DNA from 4 places in the Proteus sp. GOKU genome. Region 3 is predicted to be linked to each of the others. Evidence: predicted binding sites of a transcription regulator. Region 3 holds the regulator's gene; each other region holds the start of a gene.

Region 1 (7,952 bases), 1.6 Mb from region 3:
AGAACATCGTCAATCATCGCACATTGATGTAATGCTTTTAGAGAAAGCAGATTACGTTTCAATGTCGGGTGTTCAAAAGTAGACAAGACACCTGAAACTTTTTCGTTCAGAATCTCAGGGGTGGTCTGCTCGGGGGATTTATCACTCATCCCGGCTCCTCTCGTTTTCATTATTTATTAAATATATGAGTGCATCTATCATATCAGATAGTAGATGACTACGATAATGCCTTACCTCAATTTGCCAACTGAAATTTCTCTTGCAAAAACTCGATTATTGCCCTAGCGACATCATGACGGATCGGTTAACATCAAAGTCCCTTTTATTAATTTTATGGAAGTAAGATCCTTACTATGTCTCACGTCGCGAATAAATTATTGGTAACCTGCGCGTTACCTTATGCTAACGGTTCAATTCATCTCGGTCATATCCTTGAGCACATTCAGGCAGATATCTGGGTCCGTTATCAACGAATGCGCGGCAAAGAAGTTCATTTCATCTGCGCTGACGATGCTCACGGCACCCCAATTATGCTGAAAGCTCAACAACTGGGTATTACCCCAGAAGCAATGATTGAAGAAATGAGCAAAGAGCATCAGCAGGATTTTGCTGGCTTCAATATCAGTTATGACAATTATCACTCTACACACAGTGAAGAGAGTCGCCAATTATCGACTAAAATTTATCTTGCACTGAAAAAGAATGGTCACATCAAAAGCAAAACTATTTCTCAGCTTTATGATGAAGAAAAAGGCATGTTTTTGCCTGACCGCTTTGTAAAAGGCACTTGCCCTAAATGTAAAGCGCAAGACCAATATGGTGATAACTGTGAAGTTTGTGGCTCAACTTACAGCCCAACAGAATTAATTAATCCACGCTCTGTCGTATCAGGTTCAACACCTGTTATGCGTGAAACTGAACACTATTTCTTCGACTTACCTGCATTTAGCAACATGTTGCAAGAGTGGATACGCTCTGGTGCACTGCAAGAGCAAGTTGCGAATAAAATGCAAGAGTGGTTCGACAGCGGTTTACAACAGTGGGATATCACTCGTGACGCACCTTATTTCGGTTTCGAAATTCCAGATGCACCGGGTAAGTATTTCTATGTATGGTTAGATGCACCAATTGGCTACATGAGCTCTTTCTTAAACTTATGTGAAAAACGTGGTGATTTAAGTTTTGATGAGTTCTGGAATAAAGACAGCAAAGCTGAGCTTTATCACTTTATTGGTAAAGATATCGTCTATTTCCACAGCTTATTCTGGCCAGCAATGTTAGAAGGCAGCGAATATCGCAAACCAACAAACTTATTTGTTCATGGTTATGTCACAGTAAATGGTGCGAAGATGTCAAAATCTCGTGGCACCTTTATTACTGCTCGCGCTTATCTTGACCATTTTGATGCGGATTGCCTGCGTTATTACTATGCAGCAAAACTTTCATCACGCATTGATGATATTGACCTAAACTTAGAAGACTTTGTTCAACGTGTAAACAGCGACATTGTTAATAAAGTGGTTAACCTTGCATCACGTACAGCTGGTTTTATCAGCAAGCGTTTTGATGGCAAATTAGCTGATTCTTTAGATGATGCTAAACTTTATCAACACTTTGTTGATATGAAAGAAACTATCGCACAATCATTTGAAAATCGTGAATTTGGTAAAGCTGTTCGTGAAATTATGGCATTAGCAGACGAAGCTAACCGCTATATCGACGAAAAAGCGCCTTGGGTAGTGGCAAAACAAGAAGGTCAAGATGCTCAGTTACAAGCAATCTGTACTATGGGGATCAACTTATTCCGCGTACTAATGACTTATCTGAAACCGGTATTACCTTCACTGACAGAGCGCTCAGAAGCCTTTTTACAAACCCAATTAACATGGGATGCACTTGAACAACCACTATTAGGCCAAGAGATCACTAAATTCAAAGCGTTGTTTAACCGTATTGAGATGGATAAAGCCAATGCAATGGTTGAAGCCTCAAAAAGCACCATTGCACCGGTAAAAGAAGTGACGGGTCCATTAGCAGATTCACCGATCCAAGAAACCATCAACTTTGATGATTTTGCGAAAATCGATATGCGTATCGCTGAAATTAAACAAGCCGATTTTGTTGAAGGTTCAGACAAACTGCTGAAATTAATTTTGGACTTAGGTGGCAAAACTCGCCAAGTATTCTCAGGTATTCGTACTGCATACCCAGATCCTAAAGTGTTAGAAGGTCGCTTAACGGTAATGGTGGCAAACTTAGCACCTCGTAAAATGCGTTTTGGTATTTCAGAAGGCATGGTAATGGCAGCAGGCCCTGGCGATAAAGATATCTTCTTACTCAGCCCAGATTCTGGTGCAAAACCGGGTCAGCAAGTGAAATAACAACCAAGATTCATTTGCCAAGTAAATAAATGGCGGGGTTCTATTAGAACCCCGCTCTTTTTTTATTGTGATCCATAGCACACTTTCAAAATCGGTGTATGATAATTCTGTTAGTTGATTTGGGACACTTACTTATGAAATCTAAACGGGCACGATTGCAGATTACACTTTGGCATTATCTACGATCTTTTTTGGTACTTTATCTTTGTCTCTTTGCTGGTAATCTTATTTCAGCCCTTCTACCCTTTGCGGTTCCAGGCAGTATTGTTGGCTTACTGATCCTTTTTGGTTTACTTGCTTTCCAGCTTATCCCTTTGCGTTGGGTTAAACCCGGTGCCAATATCCTCTTAAAAAACATGTCATTACTCTTTATCCCTATCGGTGTTGGTGTAATGAACTATTATGATTTGTTAAATCAGCAACTTTTTCCCATCGTTCTAGCCTGCGTAGTGAGTACCTTTGGTGTTATGGCACTCGTTGCATATTGCTCACACTACGTTCATCGTGAGCGCGTTATCGTGGGTTCGAAACCAGACCAAGTTGAAGATATTGTGGAAACAAAAGAGAAAGACGACGATAAAGCGTTAAGTGAGAAGAAAAAATGTTAGCCATGTTGATGAATATTTGGTGGTCACTTCCTTTAAGTATTTTTATTTTTTACTTAGCTCGTAAACTTGCAGCTCGATTTAAATTACCTATTTTAAATCCGCTTTTAATTGCGATTGTGGTGATTATCCCTATTTTATTGATAGCCAAGATACCTTACGAAAATTATTTTGCAGGTAGTCGTATTTTAAATGACTTATTACAACCTGCCGTTGTCGCTTTAGCTATACCGCTTTATCAGCAATTACACCAAATTCGCGCACAGTGGAAATCATTAATCAGTATTTGCTTTATTGGTAGTATTGCTGCGATGGTTAGTGGCACTGCCATTGCATTATGGGCAGGAGCAACACCTGAGATTGCTGCATCAATCTTACCTAAATCAGTGACAACACCTATTGCGATGGCTGTGGCAGACTCTATTGGGGGCATTCCTGCTATCAGTGCAGCATGTGTTATTGCCGTGGGTATTTTAGGGGCTATTTTTGGTCACTCGTTATTTAAAATACTACGTATTCCTACTCACGCCTCTCGTGGTTTAGCAATGGGTACGGTTTCTCACGCAGTCGGAACAGCAAGAGCTGCAGAAGTTGATTATATAGAAGGTGCTTACAGTTCATTGGCATTAATGACATGCGGGATTATTACATCCCTTACTGCACCATTTATCTTCCCTATTATTTTGCATCTTTATAGTTAATATTTTTTATACTCTACCTTTCAAATCCCCGATTTAATTAATTTTACTTCGGGGATTTTTGCTATAAATTTGAGATACATCTCTCAATTACTGAATTTGTTGCAATTGTTTCATTGAAAATATGATTCTCATCACATATAAGAATGGGTAAAGATGCCTAGAATCTTATAATACAGAAAGATTAATGGGAGACTCATGTATGCATACTCGTTTTCAGGCAGTTTGGTCAGATTTATCCCCTCAGTTACAACAAGCACTTGCTCCTTATCTTGAGCAGGATGAATTCCCTGCAATGTTTACGGCAGAGCAGGTCAATGCCATAAAAACACAGTTACAATGTAATGATGATACCTTAGCCCTAGCACTTTTACCCGTTGCTGCCGCTTGTGCTGTTGCACCAATCTCTAATTTTAAAGTTGGTGCAGTTGCGCGTGGTGAAAGTGGTAATCTCTACTTCGGTGCCAATATGGAATTTGCTGGCGCTCCACTACAACAAACTGTTCACGCTGAACAAAGTGCAGTGACTCATGCATGGTTACGTGGTGAATCTCGCTTGATCTCCGTCACCGTTAACTATACACCTTGTGGTCATTGTCGCCAGTTTATGAACGAATTGAACAGTGGCACCCATATTCAAATTCAGTTACCGGGTAGAAAAATGGCAACATTAGGTGATTATTTACCTGATAGCTTTGGCCCGAAAGATCTCAATATCACCTCTTTATTAATGGACAAAGTTAATCACGGTTACAAAATTGATAACCCTAGTGAATTAGCACAACAGGCGCTACAAGCCACTAATCGTAGCCATGCTCCTTATAGTGAGTCGCACAGTGGTATTGCCGTTCAAATGAAAGATGGCAAAATTTTCCAAGGTAGTTACGCAGAAAATGCCGCATTCAACCCAAGTTTACCGCCATTACAAGCTGCTTTAATTTTGTTAAATATGGCAGGTGAGAGTGTGATGGATATTGAATCTGCTGTCTTAATTGAAAAAGCAGAGACAATTTTAACGCAATGGGATGCAACACAAGCAACATTAACTGCTTTAGGTTGTCGCCAAATGCAACGCATCACTTTGTAAAAAGTTTTAACTTATTCCTCTAAAAATCTCTCCTAAAAAAGCATCAGCATGTAAATTTTGCTGATGCTTACCAGAAAAAGTTGTAACAACCGTATCTATCTCTCATTTCTAAGCATAAAAATCATAAAAAAATAACATAAGCTGTACATATTTTTATTATTTTGTAGGATCTACAATTGTCATGTGACTAACTGCCTTACAAGAGTATTTTTCATGGAACTGGAACACGAAAGTAAACGCCCTCTCTACATCCCGTATGCAGGTCCAATCCTGCTTGAATTTCCCCTGTTAAATAAAGGTAGTGCTTTCAGCGAAGAAGAACGCAGCACCTTTAACTTACATGGTTTACTGCCTGAAGCAGTTGAAACCATCGAAGAGCAGGTTGAACGCGCTTATCGCCAATATCTTGATTTCAAAAACGATAACGATAAACATATTTACCTACGAAATATCCAAGATACCAATGAAACCCTGTTTTACCGTCTATTGGAATCTCACCTAACTGAAATGATGCCAATCATTTACACACCAACAGTGGGTGAAGCTTGTGAACATTTCTCTGATATTTATCGTCGTGCTCGTGGTTTATTTATCTCTTACCCTAACCGCGCCAATATCGACGATATGCTACAAAACGCCACTAAACAGAACGTAAAAGTTATTGTTGTAACAGATGGCGAGCGTATTCTTGGTCTAGGTGACCAAGGTATCGGTGGTATGGGTATTCCTATCGGTAAACTCTCTTTATATACCGCGTGTGGTGGTATTAGCCCAGCGTACACACTGCCTGTTGTACTTGATGTTGGTACTAATAACCCACAACGTTTAAACGATCCTCTGTATATGGGATGGCGTCATCCTCGTATTACAGGTGATGAATATAACGAGTTTGTTGATGAGTTTATTCAAGCTGTTAAACGTCGCTGGCCAAATGTTTTACTGCAATTCGAAGATTTCGCACAAAAAAATGCGATGCCTTTATTAAACCGTTATCGTGATGAGCTATGTTGCTTTAACGATGATATTCAAGGTACAGCGTCTGTCACTTTAGGTAGCCTAATTGCAGCAAGCCGTGCTGCTGGCCGCCAATTAAAAGACCAAACTGTCACTTTCTTAGGTGCAGGCTCTGCGGGTTGTGGTATTGCTGAGCAAATCATTGCCCAAATGAAATCTGAAGGTTTAAGTGATGAGCAAGCGCGTGAACGTATCTTTATGGTTGACCGTTTTGGCTTATTAACAGACAAACTGCCAAATCTACTTGATTTCCAAAGCAAACTTATCCAAAAAAGTGAAACCATTGCTGATTGGGAAACCGAAAGCGATGCGATTTCACTGTTAGAAGTGGTTAAGAATGCAAAACCAACTATTTTGATTGGTGTTTCAGGACAAGCAGGTTTATTCACTGAAGAAATTATTCGTGAAATGCACAAACACTGTGAACGCCCTATCGTAATGCCATTATCTAACCCAACTTCTCGTGTAGAAGCGCGTCCTGAAGATATTATCAACTGGACTGATGGACAAGCTTTAGTCGCAACGGGTAGCCCATTTGCACCAGTTAAATACAAAGATAAAGAGTATCCAATTGCACAATGCAACAACTCTTATATCTTCCCAGGTATTGGACTAGGTGTTATCGCATGTGGTGCAAAACGTGTTACTGATGCCATGTTAATGGTTGCAAGTCGTGCATTAGCAGATTGCTCACCAATGGCAAAAGATGGTGATGGTTCTCTGTTACCTTTACTGGCTGATATTCAGCAAGTTTCGCGTTATATCGCAAAACAAGTTGCAAAAGAAGCTCAAGTACAAGGTGTTGCTACCGTAACTTCTGATTCAGCATTAGAAGAAGCGATTGAACGTAACTATTGGTCACCAGAGTACCGTATTTACAAAAGAACCTCGTTCTAAGTAGCTTGAAACACTAAGTACCATTCTGAAAAGCGCGTCATTACTTAATATGAGGCGCTTTTTTCTTGCTTCCCTATCTCTGCTCAAGTAGCCTTAAGCATTATGAAAGTCATTCGTTATTTGCGTCATTAAGGCAAGGAAATGCTAAAACGCCTCATTTATCTCTTTCTCACACTTTTTATTCTGCTTGCTGTCACTTTGATTGCCTGCGATCGCTGGATCGGCTGGAAAACCAATCCTTATATCTTTGAAGATGTGGATACGTTACCTGCTAAAAAAGTGGGCATGGTGTTAGGCACATCGAAGTACTATACCAGCGGTTATATAAATCAGTTTTATCAATACCGCATTCAAGGCGCTGTTAATGCTTATAATAGTGGCAAAATTCAGTATTTATTACTCAGCGGTGATAATGCAAAACATAGCTACAATGAGCCCAATACCATGCGTAAAGATCTCATTAAAGCAGGTATTCCAGCATCTCGTATTGTGATGGATTTCGCAGGCTTCAGAACACTTGATTCAGTAGTACGGACAAAAGAGGTATTTGGTACAGATGGATTTACCATTATCACTCAGCGTTTTCACTGTGAACGTGCCGTTTTTATCGCATTAGAAAAAGGAATTGACGCACAATGCTTTGCGGTTGCATCCCCTAAAAGCATGTTTAAAGTACGTGTACGGGAAGTATTTGCCAGAGCAGGTGCAATGATTGATGTATATATTCTAAACCGTGAACCACGCTTTTTAGGACCGCCAGAAACTATTCCTGCAATGCAATCTATTCCTGAAGGCATTAAAGGTTATCCTGCGGTTTCACCAGAGGAAGTCGAATCGCTTCCTCTGAATGAAAATAATCATGAAAAAACCTAAAAGAATTGTGCTAATTTTGAGGCTGATTTACGCCAAATCCATTCTATTGGCCCTTGTGGAAAATAACGTAACCAAATCATTGCAAAAGCAATATTGATTGCCCAAATAGCGACAACAAAAGGCATCAATTCAGGTAGAGTAAATTGATTAAATAGCCCCATACGCTGAAATAAATAAATACCGATAAGGCTTTGCATTAAATAGGTTGTTAACGCCATTTTGCCGACACAGCGTAAAGCATAAGCAAGAGAAGAGTGTTGGATAATATCCCAACTCCAATAAAACAGCGCAATATACCCCAAACTTTGCATTACTTGGATCAACATGGTTAAAGGTTGTGCCAAAATAGCCGCCCAGCGATAATCCCAATCAAGGTAATAATCCACCAGCACAATAG
Region 2 (7,952 bases), 1.1 Mb from region 3:
GACCTCCTCCTTGTAAGGGAGATGCTCTACCAACTGAGCTAACCGCCCGTCGTGATGGGGTGCATTATAGGGATACTGCGCTATGAGTCAACGATTTTTATCAGTTTTTTATCGCGAAAATGATCGTTCGTTTTATTTTTAGTCAAGATGCTTTTTTTAGCACCATAAGTGACACAGCAATTAACCAAAGTAATCCCACAGATACTCTTCGTCAAACAAAAAATCATCAATTTGAAAATTTTATCTCTGTTAAAAGCTTAATGGCATTGAGGAATTAGCATCCAGTGATAAAATAAGGCAACCATTTCGTTTTTTTGATAATCACGATTACTTATCTATATATAAGTAAGACGTACAAAGGCAATCCCAATGAGTAAAATAAAAACCCGTTTTGCACCAAGTCCTACTGGCTATCTACATGTTGGTGGTGCGCGTACCGCACTTTATTCCTGGTTATATAGCCGTCACAATAAGGGCGAATTTGTACTGCGTATAGAAGACACCGACTTAGAACGTTCTACACAGCCAGCCATCGATGCAATCATGGACGGTATGAATTGGTTAAATCTGAATTGGGATGAAGGTCCTTATTATCAGACTAAACGCTTCGATCGCTATAACCAAGTGATTGATCAAATGTTATCTGCGGGTACTGCATACCGTTGCTATTGTTCTAAAGAGCGTTTAGAGCAACTACGCGAAGATCAAATGGCGAAAGGTGAAAAACCTCGTTACGATGGTTGTTGCCGTGGTGGTAACCATAATCACAGTGCTGATGAACCTCATGTTGTGCGTTTCTTAAACCCACAAGAAGGTTCTGTCATTTTTGATGACAAAATTCGTGGTCCAATTGAATTTAGTAACCAAGAACTTGACGATCTGATTATTCGTCGTACTGATGGTTCTCCAACTTATAACTTCTGCGTTGTTATTGATGACTGGGATATGGAAATCACTCACGTTATTCGTGGTGAAGATCATATCAACAACACACCTCGCCAAATCAATATTCTCAAAGCATTAGGTGCACCTGTGCCTGAATATGCTCACGTATCAATGATTTTAGGTGATGATGGTAAAAAACTCTCTAAACGTTATAACGCAGTTAGCGTAATGCAATATCGTGACGACGGCTATTTACCAGAAGCATTATTAAACTACTTAGTCCGTTTAGGCTGGTCTCACGGTGATCAAGAGATCTTTACTATTGATGAAATGATTGAGCACTTCACTTTAGAAGCTATCAGCAAATCAGCAAGTGCATTTAATACTGATAAACTGCTTTGGTTAAACCATCACTACATCAATACACTGCCAGCAGAGAAAGTTGCTGTTCATTTAGATTGGCATATCAAACAACAAAATATTGATACCAGCAATGGCCCATCATTAGTTGAGCTGATCAAATTACTAGGCGAACGTTGCAAAACATTAAAAGAGATGGCTGAAAGTTGCCATTACTTCTATGTTGATTTCGAAACATTTGAGGAAACTGCAGCGAAAAAACATTTACGCCCAGTTGCGCGTCAACCATTAGAAGTCGTTCGCGATAAATTATCAGCAATTACGGAGTGGACAGCTGAAAATGTTCACCAAGCAATTCAAGATACTGCTGACGAATTAGAAGTGGGAATGGGTAAAGTCGGTATGCCATTACGTGTTGCTGTAACAGGCGCAGGTCAATCTCCTGGCTTAGATGTTACCGTTCACGCTATTGGTAAAACGCGTAGCGTTGCTCGCATTAATAAAGCATTAGACTTTATTACTGAAAGAGAAAACCAAGCTTAATTTACTTATTAATCTTGCTTATTAAGAAAGATACATTCCTAAAGTAGGGAATGTATCTTTTTTTTGTACTCTTTTTCAGCAATCAATAAATAATGTGAGATTAACTGATTGACAGTATTGTGCTTGTTGCCTATTATCAAGCCCGTTCCAGTATGTTGGGGCTATAGCTCAGTTGGGAGAGCGCTTGCATGGCATGCAAGAGGTCAGCGGTTCGATCCCGCTTAGCTCCACCAATATACTTCTAGAACAATCCAATATGTGGGGTTATAGCTCAGTTGGGAGAGCGCTTGCATGGCATGCAAGAGGTCAACGGTTCGATCCCGTTTAGCTCCACCAGAATTTTAAGATCCTGAAGAGAAATCTTCGGGATTTTTTGTTTTCTACACCCCTTTATTTATTTCTATTGCGCAGTGTAACCCCCATCAATGGCATAAAATGCCCCTGTTGAGAAGCTGCTCTCATCTGAAAGTAAAAATGCGACCGTTTTGGCGACTTCTTCTCTGGTTGCCATTCGTTTCATTGGATGTGTATTTGCCATCCATTCACGTACTTCATCGGGTAACATTTGCATTCTTGGTGTATCGACATAACCAGGTCCAATTGCATTGATCCTTATTCCTTTGTCTGCAAACTCAAGTGCAGCTGAACGCGTGATCCCTAACACGGCGTGTTTAGCTGCTGTATAGGCTGAAATACCCGCAATCCCAACAATACCATTAGATGAAGAAAGATTCACAATACTTCCTCCCCCACTTTTTAATATCGCGGGGATGCCATATTTCAAGCCATAAAATACGCCATTGATGTCTGTATCAATGACTGATTTCCAATCTTCAATCTCATAATCCACAATAGATGTATTATGAGGTCCTGTGATCCCTGCATTATTAACTAAGCCATGTAATGCGCCAGCTTGAACGACAACAGTTTCAATCATTTTTTCAACTTGAGAAAATGAGGTCATATCCGCCTGCAAAGCGATGACTTTTTTGCCCGTTATATCAATAGAACGAGCTGTTTTTGTTATTTCCTCTAAATGCCGACCAGTAATGAAAACCGTTGCACCACGTTGAAACAACAATTGTGCAATACCTTCACCGACTCCTGTACTTGCCCCCGTGACTAAAATCACTTTATCTTTAAAATAGTCCATCATTTCGACTTCACCTCTTATCTACTGCATCAAGTTTTATCAGATAACCACAAAGTAGTTAACCAAAGTTAACTATATGCCATCTTATTTGATTAACTTTAGTTAATCAATATAAAGTTTATTCGTAATGAATGACCTGATAATATTAACTTTAGTTAACATAATTTATGAGATAGCGTATTTATGGAGAAGTGTGAATTAGAAAATGCATTGTCATTATTACAATGCACATTAGTCGCGCAACGAACTCGTTACACCCCAGAGCAAGTTACTTGGGGCCAATATGATATTTTGGAATTATTGCGCTTACGAGGTGACTTAACCCCTTCTCAATTAAGTGATTCATTGGCGATTTCAAGACAGAATTTATCGAAATTTATGCGGGGATTAAAATCCTTAGGATTTATTGCGCAGTATCGTTCTGAAAAAGACAAGCGTGAGCTTATTACTCATTTAACTGATGAGGGTCACGCTTTTTTGGCAAGAGCGGCATTAGGTCGAAAACAAAATGCTGAGAAAATAAGTGAATGCTTAACACTCGGAGAGCAAACATTATTTATTGAATTAAGTCAGAAAATCATTAATGCATTAACACCTGATAAATCAGCTATAGATGATGATTAACATCACCGCTTTAATGGTTTTAATAGCCCTTCTAGGCCTTCAATTTTAATTGCTAGGGTCATCTCCATGAGTTGACCAAGCTTACCTTCAGGAAACTCGCCTTTCTTTGCAAACCACAATAGATACTCTTCTGGTAAATCAACCAGCATACGTCCTTTGTACTTGCCAAATGGCATTTGTGTGTTTGCTATATCGATAAGGTGCTGTTTCTCTAACATGTTCTTTACCACGTTGTCATTGAAGGGATAAAACCGATTATAGGGTAATTTAAAGATAAAAAAAGCAGTACCCTAAGGTACTGCTTGATTTTCTGTTACTTGCTTAACAAGTGACTCTGTTTACATTGTTATTTTATTCACATGCTATCTGTTTTATCTTCAAAGATTAAACAAACAGACCTGCGATAGCTGCTGATAAGAAGCTAACTAATGTAGAACCGAACAGTAATTTCAGACCAAAACGAGAAACAACGTTACCTTGTACTTCGTTTAGACCTTTAATCGCACCTGCAACAATCCCGATTGAAGAGAAGTTAGCAAATGAAACTAAGAATACAGATAAGATACCTACAGAGCGTGGTGAAATTTCAGCAGCGATATCTTGTAAGCTACCCATTGCAACGAATTCGTTAGACACTAATTTAGTTGCCATAACACTACCAACACGTAATGCATCTTGCTCTGGCACACCAATTACCCAGGCTAATGGATAGAAAACGTAACCTAAGCAATCTTGGAAACTAATACCGAAAATCATGCTGAAAATCGCATTCACTGCAGCGATTAATGCAATGAAACCAATCAGCATTGCAGCAACGATTAATGCAACTTTGAAACCGGCTAAGATGTATTCGCCTAACATTTCAAAGAAGCTTTGACCTTCATGCAGATTACCCATTTGGATCTCTTCTTCATTTTCAACAGAGTATGGGTTAATCACAGAAAGGACGATAAAGGTACTGAACATATTCAGTACTAGAGCAGCAACAACGTATTTTGGATCTAACATTGTCATGTATGCACCAACAATCGACATTGATACTGTTGACATTGCTGTTGCAGCCATGGTGTACATACGACGCTGAGACATTTTGCCTAATACATCTTTATAGGCAATAAAGTTCTCTGATTGACCAAGAACTAGTGAGCTCACTGCGTTGAATGATTCCAGTTTCCCCATACCGTTCACTTTAGAAAGCACAGTACCGATAATGCGGATCACGAAAGGTAATACTTTGATATGTTGAAGAATACCAATTAATGCAGAAATAAAGATAATTGGACATAAGACATTCAGGAAGAAGAATGCTAAACCACCTTTCATCATGCCACCGAATACGAATTCAGTACCTTGTGCGGCATAACCTAATAAGTGATCAAATAATCCAGCGAAGCCACGAACAAAGCCTTCACCAACATCAGAGTTGAGGAAGAACCATGCTAATGCGATTTCAATAACTAATAACTGCACGATATAACGCAGACGGATCCCTTTGCGGTTGTTACTCGCAACGAATGCTAATGCGCCAATAACGGCGAGTGCTAAAACGAAGTGAATGATAGAGGACATGCATGCTCCAAAAATAAAAATAAATCTTGTAGAGCATTTTATGTAACGCGTAACATTAGGATGTGACTATTGTCACAATCTCATGAAACCGCATACACACTATTTATTAAATAAGATAGGTTGATCACACTTTGGGAGTTACTTAAGAAACATTAAATGTAAATTTAACTTAAGTAAAAATGCCACTGAGAAGGTTTTCCCAGTAGCATTTGTTAAATAGTAGAATGATTATTTCGATTGATCAAGTAATCGTATCATTTCATCTTCATCGATAACGGTTATCCCTAATTCGTTAGCTTTCACTAACTTAGAGCCTGCCGCTTCACCGGCAATTACCATGTCGGTTTTTTTAGAAACACTTCCGCTCACTTTTGCACCTAATGCAACTAATCTGTCTTTTGCTTCATCACGCGTTAACTGTGAAAGTGACCCAGTTAACACAACGGTTTTACCTGCAAAAGGATTATCACCCGCCTCATGAGTTACAATAACAGGCGCTTGCCATGTAATACCGGCATCATTGATCAATTGATCAATAACCGTTCTATTGTGTTCTTCTTGGAAGAAATTAACGACATGTTTAGCCACAATATCGCCCACATCAGGAACGGATTTTAGAGCTTCAATATCTGCATTTCGTAATGCATCAAGCGTTGAGAAATGTGTTGTTAATCCACTGGCTGTTGCTTCACCCACTTCTCGAATACCCAGTGCATAAATAAAACGTGCAAATGTCGTTGATTTAGCCTTATCTAAAGCCGTGATCAATTTTTTAGCTGATTTTTCGCCCATTCGCTCCAAACCAGATAAGATTTTTTCATCTAAACGGAAGAGATCAGCAGGTGTTTTGACATATTCTTTCTCAACCAACTGGTCGATAATTTTATCGCCCATTCCATCCACATCCATGGCTCGACGTGAAACAAAATGTTTAAGCGCTTCTTTACGTTGCGCGCCACAAATTAAACCACCAGTACAACGTGCAACAGCTTCGCCTTCAATGCGCTCAACATCAGAATCACAAATAGGGCAATGTGTCGGAAAAACAATTTCTTGAGCATCATCTGGACGTTTTTCTTCAATCACACTGACAACCTGAGGAATAACATCGCCTGCTCGACGAATAACCACAGTATCGCCAATGCGTATTCCTAAGCGTTCAATTTCATCAGCATTGTGTAATGTTGCATTACTCACAACAACACCTGCAACTTGAACAGGCTCTAAACGTGCAACCGGTGTAATAGCACCTGTACGCCCTACTTGAAATTCGACATCTTTGATAATCGTCATTTGCTCTTGAGCTTGGAATTTATAAGCAATAGCCCAACGCGGTGCTCTTGATACAAAGCCCAGCTCTTCTTGTAGTGCAATATCATCAACTTTGATAACAACGCCATCAATATCAAAACCTAAATTAGGACGAACTTCTTCTACATGGTGATAAAAATCAAGGACTGCTTTGCTACCTGTGCAAAGTTTTACCTTATCACTAACAGGTAATCCCCATTTTTTAAATTGTTGTAGGCGCTCATAGTGACTTGTAGGTAATTCACCACCTTCAAGTACACCAACGCCATAACAGAAAAAGGTTAATGGACGTTTTGCTGTAATACGAGGATCAAGCTGTCTTAATGAACCAGCGGCAGCATTACGAGGATTAGCAAAAACTTTTCCGCCTGTACGTCGCGCTTCCTCGTTTAAATATTCAAAGCCTTTTTCATTCATAAAGACTTCGCCACGAATTTCAATACGAGCAGGAATATCTTCACCGTATAAACGCAATGGAATAGCTTTAATTGTTCTCACATTCTCAGTGATATTTTCCCCTGTCGTACCATCGCCACGCGTTGCAGCTTGTACTAAAATTCCATTTTCATAAAGTAAACTAACCGCTAATCCATCTAATTTTAATTCACAACAGAAAGTGATCTCTTCATTATTTTTTAAACGATCACGTAAACGCTTATCAAAAGCTAAATAGCTTGTTTCATCAAAAGCATTATCTAAAGAGAGCATCGGAATTTCATGTCTCACTTGCTCAAATGCTGTCAAAGGTAAAGCTCCAACTCGCTGTGTTGGCGAATCAGAAGTAATTAATTCAGGGTGTTCAGCTTCTAATGCTTTTAGCTCATTCATTAAGCGATCGTATTCAGCATCAGGTATTTCAGGTGCGTCCATGACATGATAGAGATATTCATGGTGACGTAGAGTAACGCGAAGTTTATCAATTTTTTGTTGAGTATTTTTATTCATGATTATCACCAAAGAAGAAAAACCCCCGCAAGCGGGGGCTTTTTTACAGACAAAAGCTATTGATTTAAATCCAGCGTCCTACGGATCCTAGATTTATAAAGCTCGATTTTTTGTGGCGTTAAGAGTTTACGTTCATCATCCAGCACAACACCACCTACATCAGATGCGATACGTTGCGCCGTAAGTAACATCAATTTAAAGTTTTGGTTAGCATCACCATAAGATGGCACCATCATAAACATTGATACACCTGGTGTCGTTAATTCAGCCATTGTATCAATATTAAATGTTCCCGGTTTCACCATATTCGCTAAACTAAACAAAACAGGTCCATTCGCTGTTGGATTGAGATGACGATGGAAAATATTCATTTCGCCAAACTGGAATCCAGCTTGAATAATACTTTGCATCAATGCTTCACCATCTAGCATTTGACCATGATGTGCACTTACGTTTAGAACAATAACCAGCTCTTTCTCTGCTTCTGTTGCTTGTGGAGCAGATTCAGCTTTTGGCTCTTCAGCCGGAGCATGATGCGAAGCCTCAGTTTCAACAGGAGTCA
Region 3 (7,952 bases):
TTTGACACATATCAAGAGAGATCATTTCAACCAATCTTAAAAAAACATCATTTAAATCAAAAAAGTTTGATTAACCCTTGATTTATACCTATTTTATGAGTTTACTCTATCCAAATCAAAGGAACACAGAGCGCCGTTAATAGCCCCATTGAGATATTGAAAATAAACCAAGAGCGTCTGCTTTGTAAAAATAGGCTAATTAATGTTCCGCCTAATATCCAAACAATACCAGCAACGAAGTTAACAATAACCATAACAATACTAATAGCAATAACAGAGCTAAAATAAGCATCACCCGATAGACTAAAGCTCCCTACTGCGCCTAATCCCATCATCCATGCTTTTGGATTTAGAAATTGCAATAATCCGCCCTGAAACCAACTTACTGCTTGGGGTGTTTTTGCTGGAATATCTAAACGCTGATAAGATGATGTCGCTGTTTTCCAAGCAAGCCAAAGTAAATACGCACTCCCGACTATCTTCAATCCGATATGCAGTGCAGGATAAATTATCAATAATGCGGCTACGCCAAATGCAGAACTCAATAAAACGCATTGCATACCCAGCATAATGCCTGCCATTAGCTTTAACGAGCCTTTAAAGCCTACATTAGCCCCTGATGAGGTAAGCAGTAAATTGTTCGGTCCAGGTGTTATCGCTGCAATAAACAGGAAAATAGTTAAAGAGAAAATAAGGCTAATTGTCATAAAGTGGCTCAAAGATGTGACAGACGTTTTATTTTCACCGAAAATAGCAGTATGTTATTTAGCAAACAAGTGTTAATTCATTTTGATAGACGGAAAATATGTCTCAATACTTTAATCCAATGCGTTGGGCTAAAAATCCACATTTACAAACGCTCTTACCAAGAATTGTACGTAGGACGCCACAACTTACGCCACATTGGCAGCGGCTCAATCTTCCGGACAATGATTTTGTCGATTTAGCATGGAGTGAAGACCCAACGACGGCACTCGATAAACCACGCTTAGTCATCTTTCATGGCTTAGAAGGTGGGTTTAGTAGCCCTTATGCTCATGGCATGTTAGCTGCTGCAAAAGAGAGAGGCTGGCTAAGCGTTGTGATGCATTTTAGAGGATGCAGTGGTGAACCCAATAGACAAAATCGCATTTATCACTCAGGTGAAACAGAAGATGCTCGCTACTTCTTAAATTGGTTGAAAAAGGAATTTGGCGAGCAACCAACAGCCGCAGTTGGCTATTCACTTGGTGGAAATATGCTTGCCTATTATCTTGCTGAAAGTGGTGAAAATGCAGTTGTAGACGCTGCTGTTATTGTCTCTGCACCATTAATGCTAGAACCATGCTCAACAAAAATTGAACATGGTTTTTCCCGTTTTTACCAATGGTATCTATTAAAAGAGCTCAAAAACAACGCAACACGAAAACTTATTCGCTATCCAGAATCCTTACCGATTAGCTTATTGACGATAAAATCCATCAAAAAACTACGTCAATTTGACGATCTTATTACGTCTAAAATTCACGGATTTAAAGATGCATTAGATTATTATCGCCAATGCAGTGCGTTGCCTTTATTAAATAAAATAAAGAAAACGACACTTATCATTCATGCTAAAGACGATCCATTTATGTCTGCGGATGTTATTCCTGATGTCAAAACACTACCCAATAACATTGAATATCAACTTACTGAGTTTGGTGGACATGTAGGATTTGTTGGAGGAAAGCTCTCTAAACCAGTGATGTGGCTAGAAAGCCGTATCCCTGACTGGTTGGCGACCTATTTGGAGAAAGCAAAATGATAATACCTTGGAACGAGCTTTCAACTGAAACACTAGACAATCTCATTGAAAGTTTCGTTTTACGCGAAGGTACTGATTATGGTATCCAAGAGAAAACGCTTGAACAAAAAGTCGCCGACGTCAAAAAACAGCTTAAATCCGGTGAGGCCGTGTTAGTTTGGTCTGAACTTCATGAGAGCGTCAATATTATGCCTGCATCGCAATTTCGCTCTGATTAGTTATTCAAAGTTAGCGATGTATCGCCATCAATAAGGGCCAACCTTATTTAGCAAAAGGATAACCTATGTCAATTAAGCATCCTATCATCGCAGTGACTGGCTCAAGCGGTGCAGGAACCACCACAACAAGCCAAGCTTTTCGTAAAATATTCCAACAACTCAATGCAAATGCTGCATTGATTGATGGAGATAGTTTTCATCGCTATACCCGTCCTGAAATGGATATGGCGATAAGAAAAGCTAGAGAACAAGGCAGACATATCAGTTATTTTGGCCCTGAAGCAAATGATTTTAGCTTACTGAGTAAGACCTTAAGTCAATATAGCGATACAGGACAAGGACAATCTCGCAAATATCTACACTCTTATGATGAAGCAACTCCTTACAACCAATTACCGGGAACATTTACCCCTTGGGAGCCATTAGCTAATAATACTGATGTTCTCTTTTATGAAGGATTGCACGGTGGCGTTGTTACCAACGAACATGATGTAGCTCAACATGTTGATTTATTGGTCGGTGTTGTTCCTATCGTCAACCTAGAGTGGATACAAAAGCTTATTCGAGACACGACAGAAAGAGGACACTCACAAGAGGCGGTAAGAGATTCCGTTGTACGCTCAATGGATGATTATATTAGCTACATTATTCCTCAATTCTCACGCACTCATATTAACTTCCAACGTGTTCCGACTGTTGATACTTCGAACCCTTTTTCTGCCAAAGCAATTCCCACTCTCGATGAAAGCTTTATTGTTATTCGTTTTCGTGGTTTAACTGATATTGATTTTCCCTATTTACTTGCGATGTTACATGGCTCGTTTATGTCAACAATAAACACTATTGTTGTACCGGGCGGGAAATTAGGATTAGCGATGGAATTAATTATGGCACCATTAGTCAAAAAATTATTAAATGGCGAAAAGATAAGTTAACCAAAATAAAATTTATCTCTATAAAAATAATATCCCATTAATTAAGGGATATTATTTTTCAAATTAAACTTTATTTTAAAATATCAAAATTAGTCGGCATCTTTTATTTCAAATGAATGCGTAATATTGGCTGCTTTTCCTAACATTAAGGAAACAGAACAATATTTTTCTGCGGATAATTGAACGGCTCGTTCTACGATTTTATCCGTTAATTCTTTACCTGAAACAATAAAATGTAAATTGATATCAGTAAATAAACGAGGGGCTTCTTCACGGCGCTCTGATGTTAATTTCACTTCACAATCAGTTACTTGATGACGCCCTTTACGTAAAATACTTACGACATCAATAGCACTACATCCACCCGCAGCAATTAATACCATTTCCATTGGGCTTGGGGCTTTATCGCCCGAATTCCCATCCATCATAATTTGATGGCCAGATGAAGATTCGCCGACAAAAGATAAATCTTCAACCCACTTAACTCGTGCTTCCATTTATTTTCCCCCTAAAGATGACAGAAACTAAAAGAGTACATTCTCATAATTCAACTAGCAATTAGCAAATAGGTTTATTATGCTGACTGCGTAAAACGAGACTTAATGCACTAATTGTGTTAAAAACAATATCTGCTTGATGATAGTGGTTAAGATCAATGCATTATTTTCTCATTTATTATAATCTACTCCATATTAACTTACCGTGTTCTCAGGAAGTTAATAGGTAAAGATAGGATTTTTAAGCACGCTGTCTCAAAAGGGAGCCTATCCGTTTTGAAAGGCTGCATTTAACGTACAGAGGATAACGCGAATGGTTCTCGGCAAGCCGCAAACAGACCCGACTCTTGAATGGTTTTTGTCACACTGCCATATTCACAAATATCCATCCAAGAGCACGCTGATCCACCAAGGTGAGAAAGCGGAAACACTTTATTATATTGTTAAAGGTTCCGTGGCTGTTCTTATTAAAGATGAAGAAGGAAAAGAAATGATCCTCTCCTACCTAAATCAGGGGGATTTCATCGGTGAACTTGGATTATTTGAAGAAGATCAAGAACGTAGTGCATGGGTTCGAGCAAAAACAGCCTGTGAAGTAGCAGAAATTTCCTATAAAAAATTCCGCCAATTAATTCAGGTTAACCCTGATATTCTGATGCGCCTTTCTGCTCAAATGGCGAACAGATTACAAACAACATCAGAAAAAGTAGGTAACCTTGCTTTCCTTGATGTAACAGGTCGTATTGCACAAACCTTATTAAACTTAGCAAAACAACCCGATGCAATGACGCATCCTGATGGCATGCAAATTAAAATTACACGTCAGGAAATTGGTCAAATCGTTGGTTGTTCACGCGAAACTGTAGGCCGTATTCTGAAAATGCTGGAAGATCAAAACTTGATCTCCGCACACGGTAAAACTATCGTCGTTTACGGGACTCGTTAAGTTTCCCCGCTCAAACAAACAATAGCCCATAACAGGGCTATTGATATACTTTTTGTGTAAACCCCATCCTCGCTGATGGGGTTTTTAGTTGCTACTACCCTTTTACAAATTCTGCGATAGCCGCTTTTAATGCCACCATTCCTTCTTGTAGCTCTTCTTGGGTAATAATTAACGACGGTGTAAAACGCATCACATCAGCTCCTGCATTTAACATCATTAAGCCATGTTTAGCAGCAAGACCGAGTAACTCTTTGGCTTTACCTTTATATTGTGGCGCTAATTGCGCACCAATCAATAAACCTTGTCCACGGATTTGCGAAAAGACCTGATACGTTTGATTGATTGACGCTAGCTCATCCACAATCCATTGATAGCGCTTTTCGACACCCTCAAGTACCTCAGGTGTATTAATTAAATCAAATGCGACATTGCCCACTGCACAAGCTAATGGATTGCCACCATAAGTTGTACCATGAGTTCCAACACCCATTGCAGAAGCTATCTCATATGTTGTTAACATCGCACTGAGTGGGAAACCACTTCCCAGCGCTTTGGCGGTTGTAATAATATCTGGTGTCACATCATAGTTCATATAGGCAAAAAGCTTGCCGGTACGCCCCATACCTGTTTGTACTTCATCAAGAACAAGCAGTGCTTGATGCTTATCGCACAACTCACGTAGCCCTCTCATAAACTCAGGCGTTGCTGCTGTTACGCCACCTTCACCTTGAACTGGCTCTAAAACAACGGCGCAAGTGTGGTCATCCATTACCGCTTTAACGGCATCTAAGTCATTAAACGGAACATGCACGATATCGGCAGGCTTAGGACCAAAACCATCCGCATATTTAGGTTGTCCACCAACAGATACTGTAAACAGCGTTCTGCCATGAAATGCATTGTGAAAGGCAATAATTTTTGTTTTATAAGGGCTATGGCGAGTAATGGCATAATGGCGAGCCAATTTAAATGCGGCTTCATTTGCTTCTGCGCCAGAATTGGCAAAAAAGACACGTTCTGCAAATGTGTTATCTATTAATTTTTGTGCTAAACGTAATGCAGGTTCATTCGTGAAAATATTACTGACGTGCCAAAGTTGCTCACTTTGTTCTTTTAAGGCTTGATTTAGAGCAGGATGGGCATGCCCTAGTGCTAAAACCGCAATACCACCAGCAAAATCGATATACGATTTTCCTTGCTGATCCCAAACACGGCTACCCATCCCTTTAACAGGAATAAATTCTGCGGGTGAATAAATTGGCAACATTACTTGATCGTAAGTTGCCCTGTTGATGCTTTGCTTTGTCATTACCCCACCTGATCGTTATTCATATTCAATATGAAAATATAATCACTAAATATGAATAAAAAATCAAATGTGGTTTTGTATAAAAAGGCATTATTTCGCTATTTAAATGCTATCCATTTAATATTTAAGGAAATTATTTAATAGCTCATGTCCTTGTTCACTTAAAATACTTTCTGGGTGAAATTGAACCCCTTCAATTGGAAGTGTACGATGGCGAATTCCCATAATTTCATCAACATTTCCATCATGTTGGCTCCATGCCGTCACTTCAAAAGGTACTGGTAATGTTGTCGCATCAATCACTAAAGAGTGGTAACGCGTCACACTTAAAGGTCGATTCAGTCCCTTAAAAACACCTTGTTGGTTATGATGTATTAATGAATTTTTACCATGCATCACTTCTCGTGCTCTGATAACCGATGCACCAAAAGCTTGCCCTATCGCTTGATGTCCAAGACAAACCCCAAGAATAGGAATTTCACCGGCAAACCGCTGTATAGCCTCAAGAGAGATCCCGGCTTCATCAGGAGTACAAGGTCCTGGCGAGATAACAAGATGTGCTGGCATCATCTTTTCTATCTCTTTAAGTCCGATCTCATCGTTACGCTTAACAACAACCTCAGCACCCAATTCACAGAAATACTGATAGAGGTTGTAGGTAAACGAGTCGTAATTATCAATAAGTAACAGCATATTAGCCTATCCGACTGATTTTCTTATCATTATCTATTTTATTACTATTTTAAAGCGAGTGTAGATTTGCCAAAATAGCTCGTTGTTTAACCGACTTGGGTACAACAAAGCCGATTATCATAGCACAGGTATAAAATATGAATAGTAAGCAAGAAAACCTGCTGATTTATTGCGCAATAACAAGAATGACGGTAATTGATGATGAATAGAGTGATTAATAGCGTAGTGAATACTTATTGCAGGAGATCACACGAAAAAAGGAAGGATAAAAAATATTTTTTTCGTACCAAAAACCCCGGAATGAAAACATTCATTCCGGTTTATATGCATTTTATCTTATCAGAATAAGTAAATATCCTATCCTAATAATGCGTTTATTGTTTTACGACTTCCGCAGATAAAATAGTGACCGTTTTTACAGGCACATTTTGGTAAGGTCCAATATTACGAGTTGGAGTTTGTGAAATTTTATCAACAACATCCATTCCTTTCACAACTTTACCAAATACGGCATAGCCAAAATCACGCTGGCCGTGATCTAAAAATGCATTATCAGCCACATTAATAAAGAACTGGCTGGTTGCGCTGTCTTTATCTGACGTGCGCGCCATGGCAATAGAACCTTTTACATTGCGTAAACCATTGTCGGCTTCATTTTTAATTGGCGCTCTGGTTTGTTTCTGCTGTAAATCAGCAGTAAAACCACCGCCTTGAACCATAAAACCTGGAATAACACGATGAAAAGTGGTGCCGTTATAGTATCCATCTTCGACATACTGAATAAAATTTTTCGTTGTAATTGGGGCTTTTTTATTATCCAGTGATATTTCAATATTGCCTTCAGAGGTGACTAATTTAACGAAGGTTTCTCCCGTTGCCATTGCAAAAGTCGCTGTTGTTAAAGTGCAAGCGGTAACGAAGGTGACAAGAAAACGTTTTAACATGCAGGGATCCTTTACTTTAATAGTCTACAACTTACTTAATATGCAGCGATTCTAATTCGCTGAGGTAAATAGTGCCAATCATTTACCTTTATTTACGCTCAATAAGTCTAATTACGTTATAACAGGGTAAATTTTAATTTTTAAGCACTGTTATAAGTCATTAAATTGCGCCAAAATAGAGCAAATAAATATTTTAGATATTCATTTTCATGCAAAATTGAAATGAGTATGCATGAAAAGCCGCATTATTTCAGAGAGGTTTATACCATAATGGCCCAATTTAACTACCAAAAAGCACATTTCATCATCAGTGCGCCTGATATCCGTCATTTACCACTAGATACAGGAATTGAAATTGCCTTTGCGGGTCGCTCTAATGCCGGTAAATCCAGTGCTTTAAATGCGTTAACCCAACAAAATGGATTAGCCAGAACCAGTAAAACGCCAGGCCGTACTCAATTAATCAACCTTTTCCAAATTGAAGAAGGTTTACGCTTAGTCGATTTACCCGGCTACGGCTATGCTCAAGTTCCTGAAGAAATGAAACGTAAGTGGCAACGCTCTTTAGGTGAATACCTACAAAAAAGAGAGTGCCTAAAAGGTGTCGTTATTTTAATGGATATC
Region 4 (7,952 bases), 1.5 Mb from region 3:
GGCTTGCTATCTACAAACAGCCGCATTAGCGTGCCATCAAGAAAAACAGGCAGAAATCATTAAGCAATATGGGCATTTAATGCCGGTAAAAAACAGTGTGCTTGATTTGTCGGTTTTTTGGTCGCAGTGGGAAAGTGTAGCGCTGAATGTCAGTGAAAAAGCATGGTTATTTCATTATCTATTAGCTGAAGGTTTAGGCGATATTGCATTGCAATATGCAGATAAATATCAGATTGACACCATTGTACTTACGGGGGGTGTATTAAATAATACATTACTCAAACATATGTTTAAGAAAAAATTAAACAATAAAAAAGTACTCGCCCCTATGATGTTACCAGCCGGAGACGGTGGTATTGCATTAGGGCAAGCACTGATTGCTACACATTTAATGCAAAACTAAAATGATTATAGGTAAAATAATACCAGTTTTAGTTATTTGTGACTGAAATAGGTTTTTGGTTGCTACTTTATTAATGACAATATGGAAAATCATCGTGAGTAATAAGAAGATTATCATTTCTTTAGCCGTTATCGCAGGGCTTAGCACACCAGCAGCATTTGCTGGCGAATGGTCAATTGGTGGTTCAGTTTTAGCGCAAGTTACTCCTTATAAAGGGGCTAAATCAAAAGATTATTTATTACCAGTACCACAAGTTAACTACCAGTCAGAAAACTTCTATTTCGCAACGTTAGCTGCGGGATATTACCTGTGGAATACACCTAAAGATCAACTTTCTGTCGATTTGCACTATTATCCTCAGGCTTATAAACCAAGCGACAGTGACGATGAGCAAATGAAAAAACTGAATCGTCGTCGTGACACCATGATGGGTGGCTTTACTTATAAACACCACGAATCATGGGGTAGTTTAAGAGCAATCGTATCGGGTGATCTGCTAGGCAAAAGTAACGGTATTATCGCTGACGCGGCTTATTTATATCCTTTCGAATTCGGTAACTGGTCTTTACAGCCGGGTGCGGGTGTTGTTTGGGAAAACAAAAAGCAAAACCGTTATGCTTATGGAATTACTCATGCAGAATCACAACGCAGTGGTTTAGCAGAATATACGCCAAATGATAGCTGGAGACCTTATGTTGAACTCTCTGCTAACTATAAATTTGCTGAAAAATGGAATTTCTTTGCAATGGGACGTGTTGACCATTTACCAAGTGAAGTGAAAGACAGCCCAATGGTGAATAAATCTGTTACTGCGATTGTGTGGACAGGTGTGACTTACACATTCTAATTAACAAAAATCTGATTAGAATTCAGTGAAATCAGTGATGATAAAAAAGCTTCGATTCAAATTCGAAGCTTTTTTATTGTGTAAGATGCGAGTAATGCTTTATTTTTCAGCAATATTCTTACGAACGCGGACTACCAAAGATAAACGGCCGGGATGAACGTTATCTGGTTTTAATGGCTGGTGGATACGAGCAGTTTCTACACAAGCCATCTTACGATAGCCACCTGCACTCATATCTTTCATTGAGCTTGCAAGCTCTGCACCCGGATTCCAACACACGACATCACTATGATGGTAATGGTGAACTTCAATGGTCCGATCCCAACCATCATCATGAATGAGATTAAAATCGTCAGGCTCTGTATAAAGCCTGTCAGTGCGCCCATCAAAGCGTAATGAGGTTTCATCAGTGTAAACCTCTTTATCTGCCACGGTGTCAATGTAGTGGCCTCCTAGGCCGGTTACAGAGACATTATCGATATCACTCACATTAAAATAAGAGTGAAGGGCAGCTGTTGCTTCATAATCACCGTAAGATTCTAATTCAACCTCACAGGTTGCTCCTAATTTAAAACGAGCAATAACAGTAAAGGGATGAGGCCAATATTTTTGCGTTTGTTGACTCTCTTTTAATGTCATGGTGATGAGAACACCGTCATCTTGTTCTGTATGGGCACTAAATTCCCAAGGAAGAATACGTGCAAATCCATGACTTGGTGTACCAGCTGAAGCAAACCAAGGCCAGCAAATAGGAATACCGCCACGAATGGCAACACCCGGCGTGAAGAGAGAGGCTTCGCTTACCCAAAATACAGGATGCTCTTGTGCGGGCTGCCAAGCGATTAAATGTGCGCCTTGAAGGCTGATAGCTGCGCGTACTTTAGGATGCGAAATAACAAGGATAGGAAGTTCGCCTAATTGCCGACGACTTAAGTAAGGTGATATTTGTTCAATAATCGGCAAAGAAAAAATTTTCTCATTCATTATCTTATGACCTTATGTCACTGACTATTTCAATACAATAAACTGACTGGCTAGAAAATAAAAGAGCCACCGAAAAGGTGGCTCTAAAAGAAATCGTGACTTTCTAAACTCTAATTATTTAGAGATATGAGAAATCAGATCCAGAACTTTGTTTGAATAACCAACTTCGTTATCGTACCAAGCAACTAATTTAACAAAGTTGTCGTTCAGAGCGATACCTGCTTTAGCATCAAATACTGAAGTCAGAACTTCGCCATTGAAGTCAGTTGAAACAACTGCATCTTCAGTGTAACCCAGAACGCCTTTCAGTTCGCCTTCAGCTGCTGCTTTGATAGCGTCACAGATTTGAGCGTAAGTTGCTGGTTTTTCCAGACGTGCAGTCAGGTCAACAACAGAAACGTTAGGAGTAGGAACACGGAAAGACATACCAGTCAGTTTGCCGTTCAGTTCAGGGATAACTTTACCTACAGCTTTAGCAGCACCAGTTGATGATGGGATGATGTTTTGAGAAGCACCACGACCACCACGCCAGTCTTTTGCAGATGGACCATCAACAGTACGTTGAGTTGCAGTTGTTGCGTGAACAGTAGTCATCAGACCTTCAACGATACCGAAGTTGTCGTTGATAACTTTAGCTAAAGGCGCTAAGCAGTTAGTAGTACAAGATGCGTTAGAAACGATATCTTGGCCTGCGTATGATTTATGGTTTACGCCCATTACGAACATTGGAGTGCTGTCTTTTGAAGGACCAGTCAGAACAACTTTTTTCGCGCCAGCTTGGATGTGTTTACGAGCAGTTTCGTCAGTTAAGAACAGACCAGTTGCTTCTGCAACAACGTCAGCACCGACTTCGTTCCATTTCAGATTTGCTGGATCTCTTTCTGAAGTTACGCGGATGGTTTTACCATTAACAACGAGGTGGCCATCTTTTACTTCAACAGTACCGTTGAAACGGCCATGAGTTGAATCGTATTTCAGCATGTATGCCATGTAGTCTGCGTCTAACAGATCGTTAATACCTACGATTTCGATATCTGAACGTTCTTGAGCAGCACGGAAAACGATGCGGCCGATACGACCAAAACCATTAATACCTACTTTGATAGTCATATGTATTCCACCAGCTTTAATTTAGTGAATTAAAAAGTTGCTTCTAAAGTTACCAAAACCGCGCCAATCGTCAAGCGGAATCGTGTCAATAATTGCAAAAAATCAATTAAAAAAACACTTTTCGCTTAAAGATTGGTCGTTTTAGCCAAATGTTACGCTGTGTATTATCGGGATCAACGCCGATAAATGAAGTTACCTTTGCTCCGTTATGTGAAATTCATCACATTTCAAAAACTAAAGATTACTCTTGATGATTTTAGACTATATTTTTCAGATTTGTTGTTAAATCTTTGTTATTATTCACTGTTGTTTTAAAAAGCATTTTTCTGGGCAAGAGGTCGATATGGCAGATAATGAAAAGAAAGTGAATATTTCAAGTAATAACAATCACCTTGATTTATCAACACTCAACGAAATGCAACGTTATGTGACGCAACAGCAAGGTACAGAACCTCCGTTTAGTGGTAAATTATTACACAATCGTCAAACAGGGATTTATCACTGTTTATGTTGTTCTGCTCCTTTGTTTTATTCAGAGACGAAATTTGATGCAGGATGTGGTTGGCCTAGCTTTTATCAACCCGTTAGTGATAATGCAATTCGCTATATTGATGATTTTTCTCACAATATGAAAAGAACTGAAATACGCTGCCAGCAATGTGACGCACATTTAGGTCATGTTTTTAATGATGGTCCTGCCCCAACAGGGGAGCGTTATTGTGTTAATTCAGCATCTCTTTCGTTTACGAATAGTGAAACAGGCGAAAAACAAGTCGGTTAATTCAGTTAAATTAACAAAATAATAACAATGGAAAAAACGATTCAGCCATTTCAAATGATTATTTAGCTTATGGAGCAATCAATGGAAGTTAATGAACTTATTTCTATGGTAACCCCTGAAATTTATCAACGTATTTCAACCGCAGTTGAACTAGGTAAATGGCCTGATGGCGTTGCATTGACCGATGAGCAAAAAGAACATTGCATGCAGATTGTTTTATTATGGCAGGCGAAAAATAACCATACACCTGAGCATATGACAGTGGGAACTAATGGGCAAATTACCATGAAGAGCAAACAAGAATTAAAAGCTCAGTTTCAATCTGAACGTTTAGCAACACTAACACCAATGGATGATGACTAAAACGTATGTTGAATGGATAGAATAGAAATAAAAAAGGGGCATTTATTAACCGAACTGGTTAAATATAGCCCCTTTTTCATTTTATGAAGATAAAGAAAATAACGAACCTATTGATTGTTACGATTAAGCCAATGTGCTGAATCAATTAATACCGCACCTTTTGCTTGCATCTCTTCTAGTGCTTTTTCGCTATCATCATCTTGAATATTTACACCACGACAACCGTCTGTAATGACAGTCACTTGATAACCTAACTGCAAAGCATCCAGTACCGTATATTTAACGCAGTAATCCGTAGCAATTCCTAAAATATAAAGATGTTTTATATTCAGAGTCTGCAAAAGAGTATGCAAGCCGGTCTGATATTCATGGTCGTTATCAAAAAAAGCACTATAACTATCAATAAGGCGATTTTGCCCTTTGTAAATAATATGATTAATCAGAGCTTGGTTTAATTCAGGGTGAAATGCAGCACCATAAGAATTTTGTACACAATGCACAGGCCACCACACTTGTGGTAATCCATTAAGCGTTCCAATTTCCCCAACAACCGAGCCTGAATTTTCAGCAAAGCTAAGATGATCGGCAGGGTGCCAATCTAAACTAGCAATAATGGGATTTTTAGATTGCTTAAAATCAGAAATAAGTTGGTTGGCTGTTTGTATCACTATATCGCTTTCATTAACAGCTAATGCACCACCAGTACAAAAATCGTTTTGTATATCAACCAATAACAGTGCGGAATTTTTCACCAAATTTACCTTTAGATTAAACTTAGTCGTTATCGTCTAATGTCATTTCACCACGAAGGTTTTGTTGCATTAGTCGGCAGATCTCAGTGTAATTATATTGTTGGCTAAGGAGATAATGCAGTTTAGTTAATGTTGCTTCAAATGTCATATCAAAGCCACTGATCACACCCACTTCCGCTAGTGCTTGACCTGTTGCATAACCTTCCATATTCACTCGACCAGAAATACATTGCGTAAGATTGATAACAACAATACCACGCTCTGTTGCTTCACGCAGGGTTGAAAGTAGAGCAGGATGCGAGGGCGCATTACCAACACCATAAGAGCGTAATATTAAGGCTTTTACAGGTTGCATCAGGATATTTTTAACAACTTCATCTGAAAGACCCGGGTAAATGGTGACAACACCAATCGGCTGAGGCGTAATATTATGCGCAGTAAATTCCCCATTTCCTTTCGGAAATGAATTAATTTTAAATTGTTTAATATTAATACCCGCTTCTAACAGTGGGGCGCTATTGGGTGATGCAAAGGCATTAAAACCATCTGCATGCGCTTTTACTGTGCGGTTTCCACGATATAGCGTGTTATTAAAAAATAGTGCCACTTCATTAATTGGATGATGTGCGGCGAGGTAAAGCGCATTTAATAGGTTTGTTTGCCCATCAGAACGTAAGGCTTCTAAAGGAATTTGAGAGCCAGTAACGATAATCGGTTTGCTAAGATTCTCAAACATAAAAGAGAGTGCTGATGCGGTAAATGCCATGGTATCTGTACCATGAAGAATAACGAACCCATCATAATTGTGATAATTTTCATTAATATCATCAGCAATAGATTGCCAATCTTCAGGTGTGATATTTGAAGAATCAATTAAAGGCAGGTGCTCTTTGATTGTGAAATCGGGCATCTCCTCACGGTGGAATTCTGGCATTTTAGCTAATTGGCGTTGTAAATGTCCTGATACAGGAATATAGCCATGTTCAGAATGTTGCATACCAATAGTACCGCCAGTATAAACAACGTAGATTGATTTCTTTTGCATCAGACAAAGCACTCTTATTAAGCTGTGAGAAATACCTGATTATAGGGAGTTTGCAGAATAAAAAAAGGAAAGGATGCTAAAAAAAGAAAATAGAGACTGACTAATATCTGCTTTAAATCATTGTGTTAAAAATAGCTTAAATATAAACGAACAAAAATCACTCATCAGAATATCATTCTATCAAAAGTCAGAAAAAAGAGAGAAATACACCTGCTCAGTGTGAACAGGTGTATCAGTGGAAAGATTATTGAATATCACCACAAGATAAACAATACGCATAGCGATTTAGCGGATCGTTCATATTGCGATAAAACTCTGTCTGTGTTTTAACTTCTTTTAAAACAGGCGCAGGAATATAAGCTTGTAACGGATCAGGAAGAAGTGCTTTTGCGTTAGACGACAAGCTCATTATGATCTGCTCTGACAGGCTTAGCTCTGGTTTCATCCAATCAATAACAGGTTGGTCAATTTTTGCCATTTTAGCAACGGCATCAATAGCATCATCAAAATCACCAAACTCATCGACTAAACCCACATTCTTTGCATCTATTCCTACCCACACTCGACCTTGAGCAATACGATCAATTTGAGCAGGTGTTTTTTTACGAGATTCTGCCACTAAATTAAGAAACGTTTTATAACCACTTTCGATATTGAGCTGTAAAAGCTCTGCAAATTCTTCAGGTAGTTTATTTGTGACAGATAATCCGGCTAATGGCGAAGTTGTGACGCCATCGGTATAAACACCAATAGACTCTAAGCTGTTTTCGAAAGTATTAATAACGCCAAAAATACCAATCGAGCCTGTTAATGTTGATGGGCTAGCAATAATCTTACTTGCAGGGGTTGAGATCCAATATCCACCTGATGCAGCTAAACCCCCCATTGAAACAACCACATATTTTTTCTGTTGCTTAAAGGCGGCAACTTCACTTCGTATTTGTTCTGACGCAGAAACACTACCACCAGGACTATTTACACGTAATACAAGTGCCTTAATATTTGGATCTAAACGTGCTTGACGAATTTGATTTGCAATAGTTGAACCGCCCGCAGAGCCGGGGATACTTTCACCATCAATAATCGCGCCTTGAACAACGACTACGGCAATATTACCTTCATCACTGGCAGGTAAAGATGAGGTTAGCGTATCGGCATAATCATAAATGCTGATATTGTTAAATTGCTTGTTCTCTTTGTCCCATTGGAAGGTTTCTGTCATATCAGCTTCAAATTGAGCGTATGAGCTTACAGAATCCACTAATTTACGATTTAGCGCATACGTTGCGTTATCCCCATCTGCGTTGCGTAGTTGTGCAATCATCTCTTTTGCACCCGGGAAAACATCTTCAGTGGTAATGCTACGGTTTTCTGCAACTTGGGTTAAATATGTAGACCATAGTGCATTAACTAAACGTAATGAAGCTTCTCGAGATTCCGCAGACATGTCATTACGCATTAATGGCTCAACCGCAGATTTATACGTTCCGACGCGGAAAATATGAGTGCTGACTTTTAAGTTTTCTAACAGTGTTTTGTAATAGAGATTTTGAAAGCCATAACCATAAACACCCACAGCACCTTGAGGAGTGAGATAAATTTTATCTGCATAAGAGGCGAGGTAATATTGTGGTTGGCTGTAATAGCCACTCACTGCAAAAATAGGT

The links. Region 3 encodes CRP, which controls carbon source genes, mostly activating them, when cyclic AMP is high. Its sites were predicted from a motif close to ATGTGANNNNNNTCACAT; they were not measured.
Region 1: a site for CRP is predicted at 3,807-3,824, ahead of cdd (cytidine deaminase). Genes of this name have one in related genera too.
Region 2: a site for CRP is predicted at 5,195-5,212, ahead of EHE21_RS12740 (NupC/NupG family nucleoside CNT transporter). Genes of this name have one in related genera too.
Region 4: a site for CRP is predicted at 3,553-3,570, ahead of msrB (peptide-methionine (R)-S-oxide reductase MsrB). Genes of this name have one in related genera too.

What each region holds. Positions count from the first base shown of each region.
Region 1 covers NZ_CP034105.1:1,286,766-1,294,717, reverse strand. Annotated here, with positions in the region: gene apbC (iron-sulfur cluster carrier protein ApbC) at 1-149, opposite strand, end outside; gene metG (methionine--tRNA ligase) at 354-2,381, shown strand; gene EHE21_RS05920 (CidA/LrgA family protein) at 2,516-2,989, shown strand; gene EHE21_RS05915 (CidB/LrgB family autolysis modulator) at 2,992-3,687, shown strand; gene cdd (cytidine deaminase) at 3,887-4,771, shown strand; gene EHE21_RS05905 (NAD-dependent malic enzyme) at 4,985-6,682, shown strand; gene sanA (outer membrane permeability protein SanA) at 6,824-7,555, shown strand; gene yeiB (DUF418 domain-containing protein YeiB) at 7,552-7,952, opposite strand, start outside.
Region 2 covers NZ_CP034105.1:2,718,032-2,725,983, forward strand. Annotated here, with positions in the region: tRNA gene EHE21_RS12705 (tRNA-Val) at 1-48, opposite strand, end outside; gene gltX (glutamate--tRNA ligase) at 370-1,788, shown strand; tRNA gene EHE21_RS12715 (tRNA-Ala) at 1,946-2,021, shown strand; tRNA gene EHE21_RS12720 (tRNA-Ala) at 2,049-2,124, shown strand; gene EHE21_RS12725 (SDR family NAD(P)-dependent oxidoreductase) at 2,189-2,941, opposite strand; gene EHE21_RS12730 (MarR family winged helix-turn-helix transcriptional regulator) at 3,125-3,565, shown strand; gene EHE21_RS12735 (DUF3820 family protein) at 3,568-3,783, opposite strand; gene EHE21_RS12740 (NupC/NupG family nucleoside CNT transporter) at 3,950-5,134, opposite strand; gene ligA (NAD-dependent DNA ligase LigA) at 5,363-7,390, opposite strand; gene zipA (cell division protein ZipA) at 7,447-7,952, opposite strand, start outside.
Region 3 covers NZ_CP034105.1:3,791,263-3,799,214, forward strand. Annotated here, with positions in the region: gene EHE21_RS17305 (LysE family translocator) at 102-707, opposite strand; gene EHE21_RS17310 (hydrolase) at 806-1,786, shown strand; gene EHE21_RS17315 (YheU family protein) at 1,783-2,004, shown strand; gene EHE21_RS17320 (phosphoribulokinase) at 2,070-2,939, shown strand; gene EHE21_RS17325 (OsmC family protein) at 3,029-3,436, opposite strand; gene crp (cAMP-activated global transcriptional regulator CRP) at 3,750-4,382, shown strand; gene argD (bifunctional acetylornithine/succinyldiaminopimelate transaminase) at 4,477-5,691, opposite strand; gene EHE21_RS17340 (aminodeoxychorismate synthase component II) at 5,809-6,384, opposite strand; gene ppiA (peptidylprolyl isomerase A) at 6,759-7,328, opposite strand; gene yihA (ribosome biogenesis GTP-binding protein YihA/YsxC) at 7,599-7,952, shown strand, end outside.
Region 4 covers NZ_CP034105.1:2,276,069-2,284,020, reverse strand. Annotated here, with positions in the region: gene hypF (carbamoyltransferase HypF) at 1-403, shown strand, start outside; gene EHE21_RS10625 (MipA/OmpV family protein) at 498-1,250, shown strand; gene EHE21_RS10620 (D-hexose-6-phosphate mutarotase) at 1,350-2,234, opposite strand; gene gapA (glyceraldehyde-3-phosphate dehydrogenase) at 2,349-3,344, opposite strand; gene msrB (peptide-methionine (R)-S-oxide reductase MsrB) at 3,688-4,125, shown strand; gene EHE21_RS10605 (YeaC family protein) at 4,207-4,488, shown strand; gene pncA (bifunctional nicotinamidase/pyrazinamidase) at 4,596-5,240, opposite strand; gene ansA (asparaginase) at 5,263-6,285, opposite strand; gene sppA (signal peptide peptidase SppA) at 6,530-7,952, opposite strand, start outside.